Regions from separate parts of the Alkalihalobacterium sp. APHAB7 genome, predicted to be linked through region 2. Evidence: riboswitches for the same ligand, from Rfam matches in the RefSeq annotation. Region 2 holds a riboswitch; each other region holds the start of a gene.

What was found. A riboswitch is a leader RNA that binds a small molecule or an ion and turns the genes downstream of it on or off. The one in region 2 is predicted to bind cyclic di-GMP.
Region 1: it holds a riboswitch for cyclic di-GMP, as region 2 does, so the genes downstream of both, ACNSTQ_RS08820 (hypothetical protein) here and ACNSTQ_RS07885 (EAL domain-containing protein) in region 2, are expected to answer to the same signal.
Region 3: it holds a riboswitch for cyclic di-GMP, as region 2 does, so the genes downstream of both, ACNSTQ_RS03165 (anti-repressor SinI family protein) here and ACNSTQ_RS07885 (EAL domain-containing protein) in region 2, are expected to answer to the same signal.

What each region holds. Positions count from the first base shown of each region.
Region 1 is NZ_JBLWFS010000006.1:179,424-183,711, reverse strand. Features, by position in the region: gene helD (RNA polymerase recycling motor HelD) at 1-1,181, shown strand, start outside; cyclic di-GMP riboswitch class I at 1,240-1,330, shown strand; gene ACNSTQ_RS08820 (hypothetical protein) at 1,375-1,758, shown strand; gene ACNSTQ_RS08815 (hypothetical protein) at 2,031-2,189, shown strand; gene ACNSTQ_RS08810 (hypothetical protein) at 2,359-3,117, shown strand; gene ACNSTQ_RS08805 (class II aldolase/adducin family protein) at 3,190-4,281, opposite strand; gene ACNSTQ_RS08800 (zinc-dependent alcohol dehydrogenase) at 4,262-4,288, opposite strand, start outside.
Region 2 is NZ_JBLWFS010000005.1:197,279-201,566, forward strand. Features, by position in the region: gene ACNSTQ_RS07865 (copper ABC transporter permease) at 1-100, shown strand, start outside; gene ACNSTQ_RS07870 (ABC transporter ATP-binding protein) at 97-768, shown strand; gene ACNSTQ_RS07875 (FixH family protein) at 765-1,709, shown strand; gene ACNSTQ_RS07880 (hypothetical protein) at 1,752-2,468, opposite strand; gene ACNSTQ_RS07885 (EAL domain-containing protein) at 2,517-3,230, opposite strand; cyclic di-GMP riboswitch class I at 3,341-3,424, opposite strand; gene ACNSTQ_RS07890 (methyl-accepting chemotaxis protein) at 3,449-4,288, opposite strand, start outside.
Region 3 is NZ_JBLWFS010000002.1:161,198-165,485, reverse strand. Features, by position in the region: gene ACNSTQ_RS03195 (aldehyde dehydrogenase family protein) at 1-690, shown strand, start outside; gene ACNSTQ_RS03190 (hypothetical protein) at 990-1,280, shown strand; gene ACNSTQ_RS03185 (helix-turn-helix domain-containing protein) at 1,323-1,553, shown strand; gene ACNSTQ_RS03180 (helix-turn-helix domain-containing protein) at 1,608-1,940, opposite strand; gene ACNSTQ_RS03175 (anti-repressor SinI family protein) at 2,022-2,144, opposite strand; gene ACNSTQ_RS03170 (anti-repressor SinI family protein) at 2,636-2,782, opposite strand; gene ACNSTQ_RS03165 (anti-repressor SinI family protein) at 3,036-3,227, opposite strand; cyclic di-GMP riboswitch class I at 3,260-3,348, opposite strand; gene sigK (RNA polymerase sporulation sigma factor SigK) at 3,899-4,288, shown strand, end outside.

The sequences.
Region 1 (4,288 bases), on a different contig from region 2:
GTTTACCGATACCTAATCGAATGAATTTAATCTCAGAATGGTTATTAAAGGAGTTACGGACCTTTGAGCTTCAGCAACGAAAAGAAGAGTGGGTTGAACGAGAAATGGAGCTGTTAGATAAGGGAGCCTATTTAAAAGCCTATCAAAAGCTACAAAAAAACAATCAAAACAACGATGAATTTTATGATTTTGACCGAGAACAAGAAATACTTGCTGGGATCATCGTGAAGAAACGCTTAAAGAAAATTAGAAGATATATTGAAAATCTAAAGTTTGTTGATGTGAAAGCAACGTATATCCAATTATTTAAGAAAACAGAGTATGTTAACCGGTATTTGGATCAATTACCGAAAGAGTGGGCTGATATTTGTCTTTCAACAACCGAAAATATTGAACAAAATCATCTTCGCTATGAGGATGCGACACCTCTTCTTTATTTAAAAGGTCGGCTCCAAGGTCTTCAGGTGAATACGTCGATTCGTCATGTGTTTATTGACGAAGCACAAGATTATTCGCCGTTTCAATTTGCATTCATAAAAAGCTTATTTCCACGTGCAAAGATGACTGTGCTTGGCGACTTGAACCAGTCCATTTATGCGCATTCTTCCGTCAACAGTTTTGAAGCGTTACGTTATTTATTTCAAGAAGACGAAATGGAGCAATATCAGCTAACACGTAGTTACCGTTCGACTTACCAAATCGTCGAGTTTACGAAAGATATTATCGGTGCAAATATTGATCCTTTTAATCGACAAGGTGAAAAACCGACGATTCAATCAGCAGAAGATGAAAATGACCTTCATTCAAAAATAGGCAAGAGAATTAAAACACTTCAAGCCAATGGACATGAAACAATTGCAATTATTTGTAAAACGGCTGAGGAAACAGAGAATGTATACGAACATCTAAAAGAATCACTGCCTCTTCGAATGATAACAAAACAATCGACAGGTTATGAAGCTGGGGTGCTTGTCATCCCATCTTATTTATCGAAGGGAGTTGAGTTTGATGCCGTTATTATTTACGATGCTTCAAACTCAAAATACCACGAGGAAAGTGAACGGAATTTGTTTTATACCGCGTGTACAAGGGCGATGCACTCACTCGACCTTTTTTATATCGGGGAACTGACACGTTTTCTCGATAAAGTTCCAAAAGAAACATGTAGAAATGAATATTAGATCTTTTGGGTTTCAGTATTCTAGAATTGTTGTTAAGATAGTAATGATATAAAACAATCGTACGAAAGGGCAAAATCATTGAAAAGTGATGACGCAAAACTATAGGGGCTTCAGTTAATGTTAATTAACTATGCTAGCCAGTTGCCGAAAATGGACCTCCGTGCGGTTTAGTAAATAAGGAGGAAGTAGTATTTTGTTTGTCCGAATTAAATTGGAAGATTTCAGCGAATTGAACAAGATTTTAGCTTATGCTGGGTATACCGAGGATTCTGTTTGTCTCTATTTAAATTATGTCGAATGTAAGTTGACGATTAGACCTGGACCTGGACGTAGTAAACGTTTGGTCGTTTTATTGGAATGTAAAAAAGCTTTGTCTAAATATCAATTGGACAGATTAGTAGTTATTCTTGAAGAGGTCGCCAATAAAAAGGGGTTTCAAGGAATTGAGTTTACCGAAAGATCGAATGAAATCTCCCCGTCGCTTCTACAATACCGTGGATACAAGTATAAATTTGGCGGTCATATTAATCCTTATCTTAATGGACGTGACGGTACGTACGTTCTTGATTTTTTATAGGTGCGCGACATGAAGAGACCCATTTAATAGGTAAGGTTAGAGAGATTTATGAAGTAAATGGCAAATTTTATTTTGAAGGTCGTAACATGTGAAGGCTGTCTTACATGTTGCGGCTTTTCTTTATAGACTGGAGTTGCTTTTATTGATCTGTTCTTGAAGTTAAGGTGCATAAAATGGGAATTGTTTGTACGAATTATCAATAAAAAAAGAGTCGTATGACGATAGCTTTTAACATATACATGAATGACTTAACAACTTGGAGGTGTTACGAGATGATTCCGTCCATTTTAATTACGATTGCTCTGGTTATTATCGTCATTCGTTCAGGTTATGTTGCTCTTAATATGCTAAAATCCTATAGGAGAACAAATATATTAGATCTTTTATACCATTTATCCATTTTTGTAATAGCTTTATCTTTTTTAATATAGGGTATTTGTAGAAGAGAATAGTAAAGACTACTCATTACAGTAAGATTTCCTTACTCTATAATAAGTTGACACAATTGAAGTCTGGCAAACTTAAATTTTATTGATATACTCAAAATAGGATATTTTTCAAATGATGTTGCAATTATAAAGTAAATAAAGGAGAAAGAAGATGGAATATAGATCAAAACAGCAATCTTCGTCGTTACTTCAAACAATAAAAAAACCGAATTCTCTAAAAGATTGGGCGTTTATTATTATTATTGGGTGTATAGGGATAGGACTTTTCATAGGAGCTTTGTTTAATGACATTATCTTTCGTTTATTTGTTATGGTGTTGTTAATGACTCTTGCGGTTTCTATCAATCGAAAATTAACGCCTACAGTTGTTAAAAAAGCTGAAGAGACCATAGTAGCACCTAAACTTATAGAGAACGATAAAGCTGGAGATGTGGAGTTAACAAAGTCAGAAGTTGCAAAGAAACAAAATGACCTACAAAAAGTGGATTTGGATCGGACGATGTTACTAGAGGAACTTTTTACAAAAGCTGAATTAAGTGACTTAGAAAAGCAAAAGTATCGCCAACAAATCAAACAAAAAGATAACGAAATATCGACGATTATGCAAGAAATTAATAATGCGAAAAACAAAATCCATCAAGCCGTACTTGAAACAAAGAAGTACTTCATAAAGGTCGATCCGATCAAAGAAATAGCTGCTTCACTGGATAAGGATTCTGTACTGAATGGATCGATTTATGACTTGAATTGGGCGCTTGAAGAAATTCGCACCTCATTATCTGACGACATCATTCAAGCATTAGAAAAGTCAGGGTACGTTGATAATGAGTTTAAATTAACGAGAAATGGCTATAAAGCGTTAATCAGAGAAGTTGGGAAAAATGAAGAAGAGCTTGAGGAAATAAAATAGATCGTAGATAGAAGAGAGGCTGCCCACTTTTATGGCAGCCTCTTAATGATGTGTTTACAGTAGGGCTTTACATTAGTTCATTGGGACTTGGCGGTTAATTTTACCGTCAATCCGTTCGAATATATCTTCTAAGCTTGTCCCAGTAATCGTAAGTCCATGATTTTTGAGTCCAATGACCGCTCGGGAAGGGTTTTCTGATTCACGGACTAGCTGTGCGACTGTTTTTGCTAATTCAACTGTACCACACGGGTAATTAATTTCTGTTGCTTTGATCCCGTCCATCCATGCGTGGATATGTACGATCGCTCCAACTTCAGGGTGCTCTTTATAAATCATCCAATGTTCGATGGCATCGACCGAAGCTCGCTTGGGTGTCACTTCTGGTGGAACACTTACTTCAATTTTATTATCTTTTGAGTTATATCCTTTAATAAATAAAATGTCTTGTCCAATTGTATTCATATTCGACTTATCAATACCACTAGCGCTCATCCAGAAGTGGTTCTCATCTTGTCGTGCACTTAGATTACCGTAACTCAAACCACCAATTCCATATAATTTATGTAAATGGCGCATATCTCGTGGTGTTAAATATTCATCAATTGGGAATGGAGCAGGAAGAAGATCCATTTTATCGAGCTTCTTCCCAGATTTTTTTAATTGTATACTGACTTCATCTCCATTCCATAACGGTTCTGGTAAGTCAAAGTGAAAATCATTGTCGATGACCAACTGTGAAGAAGCAAGTGGCTCTAACCGTTCATAAATCTTCTGGAATAGTCTAGCTTCATCATCTCCCTGCTTGTAGTCAATTTGATAGCAACCTTGTTCCGGAGTTAAGAAGTAGAAGGTTGTCGTTCCCGTGTCATGGTTTACAAACATCAAATGGTTGGAAAGAGATCGAATTAAATAAGGATATGCCTCTTTAAACACATTTTCCATAACTCCTTCATTTTCTAAAATCGAAACGACAAATGTGGCTTGTGCTTTTCTTCTAAAAGGACGACACGATTTTGGGTCAGTAAAATTAAGAACGAGCCGCAAGTCTTCATCGACATCTTCCAAAAGAGTAAATCCATTTCGACTGAAAACCTCTTTCATCCCTTTTTCTAACCATTCCATAAATGAAGTTTCAGTCGTTCCATTAACTAGAAATGTTTTCATGATGATT
Region 2 (4,288 bases):
GATGTCGCCATCACTTTTCTTCATCAGCAACCTCATCATTTGGATGGTCGTATCCTTTGAACTAGCCGTCTTTTTACGAAATAAGGGGGACAGACAATGATTACAGTAGAGCAAGTAACCCATAGCTACAAACAAACAAAAATTTTGGAGGATATTAGTTTGGAAGTCCAACAAAATGAACTTTGTGCCTTAGTCGGTCGAAATGGAGCAGGTAAATCAACGTTAATTCATATCATTCTCGGACTTCTACCTATGAAACAAGGTAAGGTCCACCTCGGAGGGATCTCTAATAAAAAAACCGGGTGGAAGAAGAAGGTCGCTTACTTACCAGAAAAGTTTCAGTTGTACCCACAATTAACAGGTGAGGAGAATATGCATTTCTTTGCTTCCCTAGCAGAAAAGGAACTCGATGAACAAAAAGTAACGGACGTGTTACAGCAAGTCAACTTACTTGAAGCACGAACAATGCCCGTAAAAAGCTATTCTAAAGGAATGTTACAACGTTTAGGATTAGGCATTATGCTCTATTACGATACTGAGATCTTAATTTTGGATGAACCGACGAGCGGCCTTGATCCAATGGGACGAGAAGAAATTCTTCAAATTTTAAAATCCTTACAGAATAAAACAATTTTATTATCTTCTCACCATATGGATGAAATCAGACAAATTTGCTCTCACATTGCTTACTTAGAGGATAAAAAAATTACGAAGTATACCGTTGAAGAGTTTTCAAATCACATACCTTTTGGAGGAAACACAAAATGAAAAAAATAATCGGATTACTCTTTCTCCTCTTAATCTTTACCGGATGCAGCTCAACTGCAAGTTCAGGAATTGAAACTATTATTGAACATGAACCTCAGCATAAAGAGGATATCCTCCAAATTTATATATCTGACAATGGTGACCCACTTACAGGACTCGTTATCACAGGAGTCTTTGAGATGGTACGAATGGATCATGGGGTCATTGAACACAAATTTACAGAAATTAATAATGGAGTTTATGAAGTAAATTTACATTTACCGATGGCTGGAGAATGGCTCTCACAACTGACAATGTCTAATGGTGTACAAACCTTTGAACATTTATTAACGTTTGAAATTCCATCCGAAATGGCACATAAAGAAAGTCCTCACCCACCTGAACAAAACATAGAAGGAGTTATATCAACGATTAATGGCGAGGAGATATTAGGAGAAGATCTCGAATTTTACCATTTTATAAATGTCTTACAAATCGCTCTTTACCGTAAAAATGATAAAGAACGGTATGAAGGAAAAGAATTAGAGGAAGCTTTAAAATTTTGGGAGGCCCAAGAAATAGAAGCTGGAAATGTTAATACATTGTTGACACAAATTATTCGACTTCGTGCTGTTGCCCTGTTAGCAATTGAAAAAGGACATATCACGACACAAGAAGAAGTAGCTCGTGAAATCGCTAAGGCAAAAGATGAATTGACCAATGAACCTGTTGCCATTGAACTCATTCAACAATACGGTGAAGACCGATTTTGGGAGAAGCAACAAAATCAGTACCAACTCATCGTTTTGTCGCAGAAGGTCCAACAAGATATGATTGATAAAGTGAGAGACGAGCACCCGACTGCAGTCGATGCAGAAATAAACTATTTAGCTCATCAAGAATACGAAGAACTACTCACTTCACAAGTCGAGTCGTTAGATATCCAAATCTACTTGCAATAGGTTGTCATGCAATAGAGGTGCCAGGCACCTCTATGCCACCTTCTACCGTAGATTATTAGAAACGGTTGAAACTGCCACCTTATATTTTTGGGCTATTTCCTGTTGAGTATATCCTTTATCATTATAAAGTTCTTGCCATATCGGAACCCATTGTTTTATTGTTTCTGTTTTAGTCAATTTTCTACGGATTTCAACTCTATTACAAATATTTTTATAAACAGTGTTAGAACTTACATCGTACTTTTTAGCAATACTTTCAAAAGATAGCCCTTCCTCATAACTTTTGATCCAATTTTCAATTAAATGGTCATAGGTTTTTCTTTGATTAATACAAGGAATGGCAACCTCACTTTCGATTGTATTTCGAACAATTTTAGGATGTATATTATATATTTGGCCAATTCCCCGTAATGAATGACCTTTTTTATACAATGAAACCCAATTCCATTTGAGGTCATTAATAACAGGGATTATGCCATTGTAAATATACCTCCTCACAACTGTTTTGCTTACTTTATACGACTTAGCAATATCACATATCCTCTTTCCAGATTGATAATTTTTAATCCAATCATTCAGATATTCATTATAAGCAAAGTTGTTAGTTACAGTGATTTTATCTTTTATATATTTAGAAACAGTCTCAACTTGCACACCATGTTTTTGGGCTATTTGTGAAAAATTCATTCCCTCTTCATTATAAAGTCGAAGCCACTCATTCTCTAAGTGTTCAAATTGTCTCTTTCTCCCTCTTGGCATTACAATTTACCTTCCTTATCTTAATCATTAATCGTTTACAAATATTAATTAAGCACTTTCAGGTCTTCCTAATAAATAACCTTGACCCATTGGTACTCCTAATACTTTTGCCGATGCTAAGTCAATTTCGTATTCCAGGCCTTCTAAAATCAACTGAATGTTATTTAACTGACAATATGTGACTAAAGCTTGTATCATCGCTTGTTTATCAAGAGAACTAGATAATTTTAATGAAAAATATCTATCTAGCTTTGCAAAATGGGGCCTTAATTCAATAATTTGACTTAGTGATGACCATCCATTTCCTAAATCATCTATCGCGATTAAAAAGCCATATTCTTTCAACATTTCAATTCGTTCTTTTAAAGTAATGATATTCGATACAACCTCAGACTCATTAATTTCAAATACCACTTGTTTGCAAGATAACTTTGTTTGATTTTTTAAATCAAGAATAAACATTGGAAACATCGGATTAAGCAATGTTGACGGAAAAATATTTATAAACAACAGTTCAGATTTTACAGAATTTACAATGTCATCAGACGTAAAGACTTTTTCAATCGACCCGGTATCTAATTCATACAGTCGGTTATTTTGTTTGGCGTAATCAAACAAAAGATTCGGCGCTCCTAAATTAGAACGTAGTAAAACTTCATAACCATACTTTTTCCAAGATTGGATATTGTAAATCGGCTGAATAAAGTGGTAAAAATCGTTTTCCTTCATTAGTTCGTCAAATTGAGATACAGTAACTTCCATGATAACCCCCACGATTGTATATTATTTTATTCACCAATTCCCAATAAAAAAGACTATTCAAATAAAATGAATAGCCAAAATCACAGTTCTATTAATGGAATGCATTTCCTTTTGGCAGCCTGGCGATCATAGTAAAAACCTTAGACCCATAGCTTTGCGTCCTACTCTTTCGGTGTAGTTTGCCTATATCAATATTTTAATTTTTTTCTTTTTTGAAGTTAGCTTTTAGCAACGTTAAAATTATCTACTACTTGATTTAAACCGCTAGACAACTGTTGTAACTTTGTACTCATATTAGTTAATTGCTTCATCGTGGAAGTGAGTTGTTCAGCTGATGCGGCCACCTCTTCGGTACTAGCCCTAGATTCCTCGATAAATGCTCCTGTATTTGTAACCGATTGTTGCACTAAGTTGCTGCTTGTAGTTAAATCTTTAATAAATTTATTAATTTCTTCTGTTTGTCCATTTATATCTAATGTGGATGCATTAATATCATTAATCGTTCCCTCTGTACTCTTAACCTGCTCAACCATCATCTCCACTTCATTTCCACTCTGGTTTGTTGCTTCGACGATTACTTTAATACCACTTTGAATTTCATTTATTAAATCCTGTATTTTTACGGTTGATTCTTTCGACTGATTGGCAAGCTTTCTAACTTCCTCAGCAACCACAACAAATCCTTTACCCGCTTCACCGGCCCTTGCAGCTTCAATGGCAGCATTTAACGCCAATAAATTAGTTTGTTCAGAAATACTATTAATGATCTCAATGATATTGGTAATTAACTCGGATTTTTCTTGTAGAGTAGTAACACTTTTTATAGTTTCATTCACTTTAACTTTAGTTACTTCAGCTTTTTCAATCGATGAGTGGATAGATTCATATCCTAACGCAACTAAATTAGTCACCTGTGAAGTCCTTTTATCTACAGCTTCCATACTTGATGCAACCTGTTGTATAGAAGAATTAATATCACTAATTTCTTCTACAATTCCACTTACCTCATCGGCCATTTGTTCTGAGCCCCCAGATACCTGTTCCGTACTCTCGGCAAT
Region 3 (4,288 bases), on a different contig from region 2:
CTAAGCATGGAACTCGGCTCGAACTCTCCCGTCATCGTGTTGAATGACGCCAATCTCAATCAGGCAGTGGACTCTACGGTTTCTGGAGCGTTCTGGGCAGCCGGACAAAATTGTTTAGGAGTGCAACGTATTTACGTAGAAAAAGACGTATTTGAACGGTTCACTGCTCAATTTGTTGAACAAACAAAAGCCTATCGAAAGGGCAGTAAGTTGTTTGATAGTACCGATATGGGGCCACTGATTAATGAACGAGAGGCGATCCGAGTTGAAAAACTAGTGAATGAAGCGATCAAACAAGGAGCGACTTTAGCATGCGGGGGTAACCGAGAAGGAGCTTATCTCGAGCCGACGGTTTTAACGAACGTCCCACCAAATGCAACGATCGCTAAAGAAGAAATCTTCGGCCCTGTCGTCTTGCTTTTCGCGGTTAATAGTCTACAAGAAGCCATTGAACGATCAAATGATGTGAACTATGGCTTACAGGCAGGGATCTTTACCAATCACCTCCAGGCTGCTTTTGAAGCGATCCAAAGGCTCGATGTCGGTGGTGTCATGGTGAACGACAGCAGTGACTTCCGGATTGACAGCATGCCATTTGGCGGTGTCAAAGGATCAGGATTAGGTAGAGAAGGTGTGAAATACGCTATTCAAGAAATGACTGAACCAAAAGTGGTTTGTTTCAACCTTTAAAAGTTTTTATATCAAAATAATGAAGAGTGGTAGGGCCGTTATAAAGTTCCCTGCCACTTTTTTGTTGTTGTATCCTCAGGTCCCCACCTCTCCACCTTTCTCATAATCTCCCCTATTTATTTACTTTTCTGTTCTTAAAACAAGCGTAACGTAAATAAGTTAACACTAAGAAGGACGTAATAAGTGTTCTTTATAGCGAATAAAAGGACTATTGTACCGTTTACTATAACGAACTTTTACCATATAATATTCTCTATAAAGAACGAAGTGGTGTTATCAATGCATGAGAGGAGGATCAAATGATGCAGACGATTGATATAGAAAGTCCAATTCAGGCGCAGTTAACGATACATGTCGTGAAAGACAACGTTGTCAACTCGAAATGTACGTATGTTAAAGTAGTAGAATTCACAACAACATCACTTACATTTATTAGTTCTTTAAAATTTCCAGTTTCAGAAGAGGTTATTTATCGGATGACTCTTAAGGTATTTGGAAGAGAAATGGAAGTATACGGAATGATCTTAACTTGTGTGAAACGTGTTCAAAGTGAAGAGTATTATTATGAAATGAATTTTAAAGTGAATTAAGAATGACGATAAAATGACAAAATAAAAAAGGGTGAGATACATATGAATGGGGGGAATATTAGGGAGCTGCGAAGAAAAAAAGGTTTATCCTTAGATCGACTCTCTGAGTTGTCAGGTGTTTCTAAGTCCTATTTAAGTTACATCGAACGTGGTTTACAGACGAACCCAAGTTTATCGGTTTTGGAAAAAATGGCACAAGCACTTGGCGTTGAACTCATCCACTTAATAGAAGTAATGAATTCGGAAGAAGACAAACAATCCACCTCCATGTAGAGAGGTGGATTGTTTGTTGATTGAACTATTTTTTACTAAAATATGTTAGGCTAATTATTTATTTTTACGCCATTTGTTAAATTCTAAGTACTCGCGGAACTGTTCTTTTGAAACACCAGACTCCATCGCCTCTTTTACTAATTCGACCCAAGCGGAATCGAGGTCGTATTCTGCTGCTTTTTTCTCTTCTTTGTTTTCGTTTAAGAGGGTTTCAACACTAACACCTAATACCGAAGAGATTTTTTCTAGGAATTGTATGGAGGGATTAGATTGGATGTTTCTTTCTATGGAACTTAAATAGGATTTTGCTACACCAGCGGATTCTGCTAATTCAGATAAAGACAAGCCTTTTTCTAATCGTAATCGTTTGACTGTTTCTCCGATCATCTGTATCGTTTCCTCTCTCAACCTGTATACTTATAGGAATTATAACAGTTTAAGGCTTGTTCTGTAAATAGAACTACGAGATCATGTTTTAACGGTTTGGTTAAGGTATTCTTTTATTTCTTCAATCGTAAACCCTAATTTTTTAGCTTCAACTATTAGAGCTGTCCATTCTTGGTCCAAAACCTCACAGGTCTTTGTATTCATTCCTTTTACCTCCTAGTTCCTGTACACAGTAATATCGGTCTACTGTCAGTATAGCAATAGGTCTATATATAAACGCGACGATCAATAGTTAATAAAATAGTTGTGATTTTGCGACTATAATTAGTTAACCCATTACCATCATATATAAAAATGGGAAAAACTTTTAGTTACTGAAGTCATATTTATAGTAACAGTTCCAATAAATTTCCAATCGACATTTTATTTAGCGAGCGTAACACCTAGTGTAAAGGTGTTTGTACTAAATACTCTTAGAAAAAAATACTTTTTAATCTTTGCTTTGCGACAAAAATTTCCGAATTTCTACATGTTATTAATAGGTAAAAAGAAGGTGTTTTTAGTTTAATAGTCCTAGACTGTTTTAATGGTAGTTATAGTAATAACCTCTAAATGACCAATTGTTTAGATAGCTAAAGTCATTTAAATTAAGACTATATTCACAGGAATCTATATTGATATAAGTTATGACAGATCTACCTTTCTTCTTGATTCCCATTCCATTGCTTTAAAAAGGCTTTAACATCTTCTGGTTTAAGTCCGATCTCTTTGGCATTTTTCATAAGTAAAATCCACTCTACATCCAGTAGTCTTTCCTCGTAGGATAGTTCAGTAGGTTTCAATACGATCTCTCCCTTTTCCTAATATTGCCGTTTTATTGGTTATAATGTTCATTATATAGAACGTACGTAGATAATCAAAAAAGGATTTTAAAGAAAAACAAGGGAAAATAGATGGAATTAGGTGTTTATTGTTCGTTATATCGTATATTTGGGGATTTTCACTTTTTTTGATTAAATTTTAAAAGATAGGTTTAGTTTCTTAAAAAAAGTGATACGAGATGAACAAGTTTCATCACATATCACTTTTCTCATATTATAACGTAGCGTAAAAAGAGGAGGTCTTTTTGTTGATTTTGAACGTCCTTGATGTGTGAATGGTAGGTGCAACTTTTTCAGTTTTTAAGAAAAAAGTTTTTACTTCATCTGTACTTATACCTAAATTTTTCGCTTCCTTCATTAATTCAATCCATTCGTGATCAAGGTTTACCATGCCGCTACTCTTCATTAATTGTTACCTCCTAAAATACATTAAGCATTTCAGGTAGTCCAGCCATCATCATTGATAAATCAACCTTAGATCTGTGACTTTGCGTCCCTACTTTTCAATAGGTTTGCCCTTTGACTGATTACTTTATTTTTTATTCATTAACATACTTTTTTACAATTTATATGACTTATGGCTTGTTATTAGTAGTATATAGGATGAAAAAATTTTGTGGTGTTGAAGAGTGTCGATGACAGAAAATTCTAATTTTACAATATAGAAACATTAAATAGGTAAAATTAACCTCGTAAATAACATAATTATAGTGTAAATGTTATATTTGTAGTTATTTGGTCCTTGTTTTGTGGTTGAGAGTCTATAAATCTTTAGAATTAGCTAAAATGGAGTAGGAATAAATTGTAAAATGAGCATAGAAATTCAAAGAAAGTGTCGAGATTTTACTAACGAAAGTTTTGGTTTTTTAATAAAAGTTTCCTAGTTTTAATCTTATAGAAGAAAATTGTGGACTATTTAATATTATTCTGAAGGAATGGATATCCAGATTAAATTGAGCGAAAATCCGGTTATTATGGTGGGTAACATTTAAAAAAATTTACATATTTCTGGTGTACAGACACAAGCAAGCCCAAACGTACATAGATATAAGATATCAAACCTTTGGGGGTGAGGAAGTGTCATTATTTGCAGCCATCACCTATTTCTTTAAAGAAGTCATTGTTTTTGTATCGTATGTAAAAAACAATGCCTTCCCGCAACCGCTTTCGAAAGCAGAGGAGCAAAAGTACTTACAGCTCATGGAGCAAGGAGACGAAGAAGCTCGTAATCGCCTCATTGAACATAATTTACGATTGGTTGCCCACATCGTTAAGAAGTTTGAAAATACACGCGAAGATACCGAAGACTTAATTTCGATTGGAACGATTGGGTTAATTAAAGCGATTGAGAGCTATTCACAAGGAAAAGGCACGAAATTAGCGACATATGCAGCCAGGTGTATTGAAAATGAAATCCTCATGCACCTTCGCGCGTTAAAGAAAGTAAAAAAAGATGTTTCTCTCCAT